DNA from 3 places in the Pantoea sp. PGP6 genome. Region 1 is predicted to be linked to each of the others. Evidence: predicted binding sites of a transcription regulator. Region 1 holds the regulator's gene; each other region holds the start of a gene.
The links. The regulator CRP, encoded in region 1, controls carbon source genes, mostly activating them, when cyclic AMP is high. The targets are predictions, from matches to a motif close to ATGTGANNNNNNTCACAT.

Region 1 (3,283 bases):
GGCACCCCATCAGCGTATCCATCAGGCGCGGCAGCAGGAACTGCGCCCCATTCAGCGACAGCAACTGCAGCGAGTAAACCGCCGTCACCGTAAAGCCGATCATCGACCAGCCGTAAAACTGGCGGGTAAACCGGTAGCTGATAAAGGTGATCACCAGCATGATCAGCAGCACCAGCGACTCCGGCACCGCCAGGCGTAAGGTAGCAGCCGCAATCACCAGGCCGGCAAAGGTGCCCAGCGCCCGGTGCTGGATGCGAACGCGGGTGGCGCTGTAGCCGTTCTGGCTGACGAACATAATGGTCATCAGAATCCAGTACGGTTTAGGGATGTTAAAAAACAGCGCCAGCGCGCTGCCCAGCATCAGCATCACCGCAAAGCGCCCGGCAGTGCGCAGTGCCGACGAACGCCAGGACAGATAGCTGCGCAGCGCCGGCAGAAGCGGCAGACGGCGCTGACGATCGGCCATCAGGTCACGTTGATAGAGCGGTTTTTGGGTGCGCAGCACCCGCGCAATCCGATTGAAGTGGTAGAGACAGAAATTTCCCACCGGATTGTCAGGATGCTGGCGGGCGATTTTTTCCAGCGCGCTGAGCTGCTTCTCCATGCCAAAACGATCCGGCAACTGGTGATAGAGAATGTTATCCGCCAGCACCCGTAAGCGGGCCGAAATAGTCTGGGCGTTCCAGCGGATCACCGCTTCGGCATGGCTCTGCTCCACCAGTTTCTGCACCTCTTCCGGCTGATGCAGGCTGACCGAGATGTGCTCCTGCAGGTCCAGCGCCACCTGAAAGGCGCGGGTCAGCCGCTTATGGCTGTGATCCCGGCTGGCGGAAAGCATGTGCATCTGCTGGTAACAGGTGGTGATCATATCGACCACTTTTTGCTGACGCGCCAGCAGCGGCGGCAGGGCCTTTTCCGGATCGGTCAGCTGAGTCAGCAGGGTATATTTGGCGTCGCAATAGTTGGCCAGCTCACGGTAGATCAGGCTCAGGCTTTCACGCATCGGCTGCTCTTTCCACAGCCAGAACCAGAACCAGTTAAACAGCCCATACCATAGCGTGCCGCCGATATAGAGCAGCGGCGGCACATAGATCGGCATACGGCCAATCAGGCTCAGCGTGAAGATGGCGGCGATCAGGGTGCCGGGCAGCAGACGGCCGTGCAGCGGGCTGATTTCGCCGGTGACCCCCAGCAGCAACGGCAAGGCGAACAGAATCAGCGGCAGCGGAATGGCGTGCTGCGTCAGCCACTGAATCAGAAAGCTGCCGAGCGCAAACAGGCTGCCGCCGACAATCAGGCGTTTGAAGAAGCGTTTATGCGGGGTATCCAGACCGGCGATATTGCAACAGGCGGGAACTAACGAGAACAGCAGACCTTTTTGCAGGTCGCCAGCCAGCCAGCCCAGCGCCACTGGCAGACAGAGCACCAGGGTTTGCCGCAAGGCGTAATTGACTTCAGGATGGTAAATAATTCGACGCCACATCGGCCCAACACAAACAATAACGGCGCGATGTTGCCATCACGCCGTGGGTGACAGGAATTAGCGGGTGCCGTAAACGACGATGGTTTTGCCGTGTGCAGAGATCAGGTTCTGATCTTCCAGCATCTTCAAAATACGGCCCACGGTTTCACGTGAACAACCAACGATTTGGCCAATTTCCTGACGAGTAATTTTAATTTGCATGCCGTCGGGATGCGTCATGGCGTCTGGCTGCTTCGCCAGGTTAAGCAGAGTCTGAGCAATGCGTCCGGTCACATCGAGGAAAGCGAGATTACCCACTTTTTCCGACGTAACCTGCAGGCGACGCGCCATCTGCGACGACAGTCGCATCAGGATATCCGGGTTAACCTGGATCAGCTGACGGAATTTCTTGTAAGAAATCTCCGCCACTTCGCACGCGGTTTTGGCACGTACCCAGGCGCTGCGCTCCTGACCTTCTTCGAACAGGCCAAGCTCGCCAATGAAATCGCCCTGATTCAGGTAAGAAAGAATCATCTCTTTGCCTTCTTCATCTTTGATCAGAACCGCAACGGAACCTTTCACGATGTAGTAAAGCGTTTCAGCTTTTTCACCTTGGTGAATCAGCGTACTTTTGGATGGATACTTGTGAATATGGCAATGGGACAGGAACCATTCGAGTGTAGGGTCTGTTTGCGGTTTGCCGAGAACCATTCGCTATTATCCTCTGTTGTAATCGTGCCCAAAATACAGGGGGCAGTTTCCCTGTCAGGCGATGAAAGCTTCAAGCGTTTCCCTTACAGGAAATTATTCGGGCTGCATTCGGCGCAGTGCGCATCATTCTTCCCGGCTTCGCCATCGGGTGACGAAAAATATTTTCAGCACTGTTTGTAGCACAGCTTTTGCCGACTGTCTTCTGTTGTCTCGCTTCAGCTAACGGCGGATTTCTCTGGATTGCTGTTTACCAGGCGAAAGCGTACTCTGACGGCAAAACCGCATATTCTGGAGCGAAAATCATGCAGGCAAGAGTGAAATGGGTAGAAGGGCTGACATTCCTCGGTGAGTCGTCATCCGGACATCAGGTATTAATGGATGGCAATTCGGGTGATAAAGCGCCCAGCCCAATGGAGATGGTGCTGATGGCGGCGGGCGGATGCAGCGCCATCGACGTGGTTTCAATTCTGCAAAAAGGTCGCAACGATGTGGCTGATTGTGAAGTAAAACTGACCTCAGAACGTCGTGAAGAGGCGCCGCGAATCTTTACGCACATCAACCTGCACTTTATCGTGAGCGGCAAAGCGCTACAGGATAAGGCGGTCTCACGCGCGGTGGATCTTTCTGCTGAAAAATATTGCTCGGTCGCCATCATGCTGGGCAAAGGGGTTACCATCACCCACAGCTATGAAGTGATCGAACTGTAGTAGCCGCAAGGGTCATTGCAGACCTGCTAACTTCACTTCCAGTATCTGATGCAGGTTGCTTTAAGACTGTGCCTGGGCAGGGAATCCGTTTTGATACTGTGCCTGCGCAGGGAACCGGGTCAGATCGGAAAGTCGTTTAAGCCAATCCCTGGCCGCTCGGCCTGCGCGATTACGCACCTCATCCCTGAGGCGCGCCCGTAGCCGGGCCAACGCTTTGCGTTGTTCAAAAACGCTCCCGGCGTTTTTATCCGGGCGGCGGGACGCTTTCCTCTTCTGACCCGGTTCCCAGCGTGTTGAACTTATCTATTGCTGCCAGATTCTTTCTGCCCAGAGGTTGTCTGTAGCGACCTTCCTGAAACCGGATGCGGTTGTCGGACGTGAAGCGAAGGGAGCATATGCCTGT
Region 2 (3,283 bases), 1.5 Mb from region 1:
AGGCTTAAGCAAAAAGCGTTCTCACTTTGGGCTGTCGGAGAAAAAATTTTACGTTGCGCCAAAAATTATCAGAAGCAGCGGAAGGGTGCCAAAGCAAAATAGCTAAAATGTTAACTAATTCTCTTTTATCATGAGAAGTCAGGCAGCGGAAGTGTTAATTTTTGTCCTGAAAATATCTTATCGATATGAAAAATAGAGATTTTAGATAAAAACAGACTTTCTGCAGCTCTGCCGAAGGGATAAAAACGCTTTTTTGGCAATTATACCGGGGATACGCCATCAGACGCGATGAATGCGCGCCGGCTGGGAGCAGAGGCGCGATTTGTCAGGCTAAGCGAGAATTAGAAAGCAGATTATCATGTGAAAATTGTGACATTGCTGCGGCCAACAAGCGGCAAATTCCGGCCAGCAGTAATGAAAGTGATAATCTGCTGAATCTATTAAGCGGGATGAATAATTGCATGTTTATGGTGCAGGTTTTTCGGGCTTTGCACCATAATGATTCACGACTTCGCTTCGACCCCTGAATTAAGTGGGGAATTTAATTGAGTAAACCGGGGAAAATAGATTTCATTCCGGTCACCACGAACTCAATGCCCAGCGCCATCAGCAACAGCCCCATAATACGGGTGATCACGTTAATACCGGTCTGGCCTAACACCCGCACCATTAAAGGTGCAGCCCGAAACAACAGCCAGCAGCAGAAGGCAAAAAGCGCAATCGCCAGGCTGAATCCCAGCAGATTGACCCAGCTGTGATAGCGCGTGCTCCAGACAATGGTCGAACTGATGGCACCGGGTCCGGCCATCAGCGGCAGTGCCAGCGGTACCACCCCGACACTTTCACGAATCGCGGTCTCTGATTTTTCCTGTTTGTTCTGCTTATCTTCGCCCAGCTTACCGCTGATCATCGACATGGCGATGGTCACTACCAGAATTCCCCCGGCAATGCGGAAGGAGTCGATAGAGATACCGAAAATATGCAGAATCGCATCACCGAGAAACAGTGAGGTCCACAGAATGATGGCGACCGCGAGGTTGGCCGTCAGGTTGGTTTTATTACGCTCAGCAGCCCCCTGATAGCGGGTCATGCTGATAAACACCGGAATAATGCCTACCGGATTGACCAGCGCAAAAAGCCCGACAAAAAATTTTATATAACCTGATAAATCTAACAGCGCAGGGTTCACGACAGACTCCGTACCACAGGGGAGGAAAACGCGCCTAATGTAAGGGAAAAAGCGCCCTGACGCCAGATGCGCGGACAGCTATTTATTCTGCCGATCAGCGCCCGATTTAGCGCATTTCGCCAGACATTAAAATGCAGCTGGTTTTAGCCGCTATGAGCCTGGCCTTAAGAGGCGTAAGCGGTTTCGACAAGCGGGTGCCGAAAAGTGCGGCTGAAAGGAGTCAGCTTGCGTTCAAATTGATCTGTATCAAAATTGCCCTACCTCAAACCAGGTAATCTTTTCGCAACGGAAGTATTAGCAGCATCAGGGTACATAACGCTGATGCCAGAACAGACTAGTTTAGTAAACATTTGAAAATCCTGGCGTTCTGGCCCAATCCAACGCGCCAGCCAGGCGGGACTATACTCAGGACGCAGGATTGTTTACTAAAAAAGTTTAACTTCCTTCAGGAGAACACCATGGCCGTTACTAATGTCGCTGAACTTAATGCACTGGTCGAACGTGTAAAAAAAGCCCAGCGTGAATACGCCAACTTTTCCCAACAACAGGTTGACGCTATTTTCCGTGCTGCCGCGCTTGCCGCCGCAGATGCCCGAATTCCTCTCGCTAAGATGGCCGTTGCTGAATCCGGCATGGGCATCGTCGAAGATAAAGTGATCAAAAATCATTTTGCTTCTGAATATATCTACAACGCTTACAAAGATGAAAAAACCTGCGGTGTGCTGGCAACCGACGACACCTTCGGTACTATCACTATCGCTGAACCGATTGGCCTGATTTGCGGCATCGTGCCGACCACCAACCCAACCTCTACCGCCATCTTCAAAGCTCTGATCAGTCTTAAAACCCGTAACGGAATTATCTTCTCTCCACACCCACGTGCTAAAGACGCCACCAACAAAGCGGCAGATATCGTGCTGCAGGCAGCGATTGCAGCCGGTGCGCCGAAAGATATTATCGGCTGGATTGACGCGCCTTCGGTTGAGCTGTCTAACCAGTTAATGCATCACCCTGACATCAACCTGATTCTGGCAACCGGCGGACCAGGCATGGTGAAAGCCGCTTACAGCTCAGGTAAACCTGCTATCGGTGTGGGTGCCGGTAATACGCCGGTAGTGATTGATGAAACGGCTGACGTTAAACGCGCCGTAGCGTCTATCCTGATGTCAAAAACCTTCGATAACGGCGTGATTTGTGCCTCTGAGCAGTCAGTGATTGTGGTGGATTCTGCTTATGACGCAGTGCGCGAACGCTTTGCCAGCCATGGCGGTTATATGCTGCAGGGCGCTGAGCTGAACGCGGTACAGAATATCATTCTGAAAAATGGTGGCCTGAATGCGGCGATTGTTGGTCAGCCAGCGTTTAAAATTGCTGAGATGGCGGGCATCACCGTTCCTCCGAGCACCAAAATTCTGATTGGTGAAGTGCAGCTGGTGGATGAGTCTGAGCCGTTCGCTCACGAAAAACTCTCCCCGACTCTCGCGATGTATCGGGCAAAAGATTTCCAGGATGCCGTCGATAAAGCGGAAAAACTGGTGGCGATGGGCGGTATCGGACACACCTCCTGCCTGTATACCGACCAGGATAACCAGACCGAGCGCGTTCACTACTTCGGCGACAAAATGAAAACCGCGCGTATTCTGATCAATACTCCGGCTTCACAGGGCGGTATCGGTGACCTCTACAACTTTAAACTGGCGCCTTCTCTGACGCTGGGTTGTGGTTCATGGGGGGGTAACTCCATCTCTGAAAACGTTGGCCCGAAACACCTGATCAATACCAAAACTGTCGCCAAGCGAGCTGAAAATATGTTGTGGCATAAACTTCCTAAATCCATCTACTTCCGTCGCGGTTCTCTGCCAATTGCACTGGAAGAAGTGGCTTCGGATGGCGCCAAACGTGCGTTCATCGTCACTGACCGCTTCCTGTTTAACAACGGTTATGCTGACCAGGTGACCCGCGTGCTGAAAGCACACGGCGTTGAAACAGAGGTGTTCTTTGAAGTTGAAGCTGACCCTACGCTGAGCATCGTGCGTAAAGGCGCTGAGCAGATGAACAGCTTCAAACCTGACGTGATTATCGCCCTCGGCGGTG
Region 3 (3,283 bases), 3.1 Mb from region 1:
CGAATAATCACCAATTGTAAAGAGCGCGAATAAATTTTTACCTTTGCTTGAAACTTTAAAAGGAACTTCGCGCTAAAACATTTATCTCAACACCGACCACAGCAATGGTCTGAACAGTTATCCTCAAGAGAAACCAAAAATGAAAAAAAAGAGTTTAATGTTAAGTGCGCTGGCCCTGAGCCTGAGTATGGCCCTGGCGCCCGTCACGGTTTCCGCTGCGCAAACCGCCTCTTCTGATAGTCAGCAACTGCCGAGCCTGGCACCGATGCTGGAGAAGGTGATGCCGTCAGTGGTCAGTATCAGCGTTGAAGGCACCACCACGGTGAAAACGCCGCGTATGCCGCAGCAGTTCCAGCAATTCTTTGGTGATAACTCGCCTTTCTGTCAGGATGGCTCGCCGTTCCAGAGTTCACCGATGTGCCAGAGCGGCGACGGCTCTGCTGGCGGCGCGCCGGCACCAAATACCCAGCAGGAAAAATTCCGTGCGCTGGGATCGGGCGTGGTGATCAATGCTGAAAAAGGCTATGTGGTGACCAACAACCACGTAGTGAATAACGCCACTAAAATTCAGGTCCAGCTGAGCGATGGCCGCCGCTATGACGCCAAAGTGATCGGTAAAGATCCCAGCTCCGACATTGCGTTGATCCAGCTGCAGGACGCTAAAAACCTCACGGCGGTGAAACTGGCCGACTCTGACAATCTGCGGGTCGGTGACTACACCGTGGCGATCGGTAACCCGTATGGCCTGGGTGAAACAGTCACTTCAGGTATCGTCTCCGCGCTGGGTCGTAGCGGCCTGAATGTGGAAAACTACGAGAACTTTATCCAGACGGACGCGGCGATTAACCGCGGTAACTCCGGTGGCGCGCTGGTTAACCTTAACGGTGAACTGATCGGCATCAACACCGCGATTCTGGCACCGGATGGCGGCAACATCGGTATCGGCTTTGCTATCCCGAGCAACATGGTGAAAAACCTGACGGCGCAGATGGTGGAGTTTGGTCAGGTTAAACGCGGTGAACTGGGTGTGATGGGCACCGAGCTTAACTCTGAGCTGGCGAAAGCGATGAAGGTCGATGCACAGCGCGGAGCCTTTGTCAGCCAGGTACTGCCAGGTTCGGCGGCGGCGAAAGCCGGTATCAAAGCGGGCGATGTGGTGGTGTCGATGAACGGCAAACCGCTGACCAGCTTTGCTGCGCTGCGTGCTGAAGTCGGTTCATTGCCGATTGGCACCACCCTGAAACTGGGTCTGCTGCGTGATGGCAAACCGCTGGATGTGTCGGTTCAGCTGCAGCAGAGCAGCCAGGCGAAAGTCCAGTCGGCCACCATCTACACCGGCATTGAAGGGGCCGATCTCAGCAATAGCGACGCTGGCGATAAAGGGGTTCGCGTGGATAACGTCAAAGCGGGCAGCGCTGCCGCTCGTATCGGCCTGAAAAAAGGCGACGTGATTCAGGGCGTGAACCAGCAGCCGGTGACCAACCTGGGCGAACTGCGTAAAATCCTTGATTCCAAACCGTCGGTGCTGGCGCTGAACGTCAAGCGCGGCGACAGCAACATCTACCTGCTGATGCAGTAAGCGGCAAGGCATTGCTATCAGGCGGACTTCGGTCCGCCTTTTTTATTGCCTCAATTCGTGCCGGTCAGAGTGTGATGCTGACCGCAAATTCACTAAATGCCCACCTGGCTCTGTGCAGTTGCACAATGTTCTGGCCGCCTTGCATGCGTATTCTATCTCTCCCCCTCTTTTTCAGGAGTAATGGATGGCTACCTATCATCTTGATGCCCGGCTGGCGCAGGATATCGTGGCGCGCACCATGAAAATTATTGACAGCAATGTCAACGTGATGGATGCGCGCGGCCGGATTATTGGCAGCGGCGATCGCGAGCGCATTGGGGAATTGCACGAAGGCGCGCTGCTGGTGCTCTCTCAGGGGCGGGTAGTGGACATTGATGAAGCGGTGGCGAAACATCTGCACGGGGTGCGGCCCGGCATTAATCTGCCGCTGCGGATAGACGGCGATATTGTCGGGGTCATCGGCCTGACCGGTGAGCCGCTGGCGCTGCGGCATTATGGTGAGCTGGTCTGTATGACGGCGGAGATGATGCTGGAGCAGGCGCGACTGCTGCATATGCTGGCGCAGGACAGCCGTCTGCGCGAAGAGCTGGTGCTGAATCTGATTCGCAGCGATACCCTGTCGCCGCAGCTGACCGAATGGGCGCAGCGGCTCGGCATCGATCTTAATCAGCCGCGCGTGGTGGCCGTGGTTGAGGTCGATAGCGGCCAGCTGGGCGTCGATAGCGCAATGTCAGAGTTGCAGCAGCTGCAAACGTTGCTGATCACGCCGGAGCGCGACAACCTGATCGCCATTGTTTCGCTGACCGAAATGGTGGTGCTGAAGCCGGCGCTGAATGGGCACGGCCGTTACGATCAGGAGGATCATCGTCGGCGGGTCGAGCAGTTATTACAGCGAATGAAAGAGAGCGGCCATCTGCGGATGCGGATTGCGCTGGGAAACTTTTTCACCGGCCCCGGCAGTATTGCGCGTTCCTATCGTACCGCCCGCACCACCATGATGGTTGGCAAACAGCGTATGCCCGAGGTGCGCAGCTATTTTTATCAGGATCTGGTGCTGCCGGTACTGCTCGACAGTCTGCGTGGCGGCTGGCAGGCCAATGAACTGGCGCGGCCACTGGCGAAACTCAAGAGTATGGATAACAACGGTTTGCTGCGGCGAACGCTGATCGCCTGGTTCACCCATAATGTGCAGCCGAGCGCGACTGCGCGTGCGCTGTTTATTCACCGTAATACGCTGGAGTATCGGCTGAACCGGATTTCGGAGTTAACCGGGCTGAATCTCGGGCACTTTGACGATCGGCTGCTGCTCTATGTGGCGCTGCAGCTGGATGAGCAGGGATGAGCGGGGCGGTAACGCCGACATAAAAAAGGCCAGCAGAGCTGGCCTTTTTCGTCACTGACAGCCGATTAACGACCGTTGCGGGTCAGTTTTTCGAGGTCAGATTCGATTTCGGTAATTTTGTGTGACACTACGCTTTCCAGGTGGCGCAGGTCATCAAGAATTTTACGTTTCAGATCCACTTCAACCTGGTCGCGCTGGCAAATCTGGTCCAGCTCGTCAATCACGTAACGCAGATTCGGGCTGATTTCCTGTACTTCTTTGTAGCCCTGGGTAGCGTGATCGGCCACCACTGTTTTACGCTGACGCGGGTATTTGAATTTCACGCTTTTCGCGAAAAACTCGCCTTTATCTTTGCGGAAGTA

Region 2: adhE (bifunctional acetaldehyde-CoA/alcohol dehydrogenase) is a predicted target of CRP. The motif match lies at 1,424-1,441, and genes of this name have one in related genera.
Region 3: ACLIBF_RS17265 (CdaR family transcriptional regulator) is a predicted target of CRP. The motif match lies at 1,649-1,666, and genes of this name have one in related genera.

The regions. Positions count from the first base shown of each region.
Region 1 covers NZ_JBQBMA010000001.1:426,713-429,995, forward strand. Annotated here, with positions in the region: gene ACLIBF_RS01950 (YccS/YhfK family putative transporter) at 1-1,483, opposite strand, end outside; gene crp (cAMP-activated global transcriptional regulator CRP) at 1,541-2,173, opposite strand; gene ACLIBF_RS01960 (OsmC family protein) at 2,476-2,880, shown strand.
Region 2 covers NZ_JBQBMA010000001.1:1,971,479-1,974,761, reverse strand. Annotated here, with positions in the region: gene ACLIBF_RS09315 (YchE family NAAT transporter) at 542-1,189, opposite strand; gene adhE (bifunctional acetaldehyde-CoA/alcohol dehydrogenase) at 1,648-3,283, shown strand, end outside.
Region 3 covers NZ_JBQBMA010000001.1:3,526,980-3,530,262, reverse strand. Annotated here, with positions in the region: gene dgt (dGTPase) at 1-7, shown strand, start outside; gene degP (serine endoprotease DegP) at 140-1,579, shown strand; gene ACLIBF_RS17265 (CdaR family transcriptional regulator) at 1,764-2,921, shown strand; gene ACLIBF_RS17260 (DUF3461 family protein) at 2,987-3,283, opposite strand, start outside.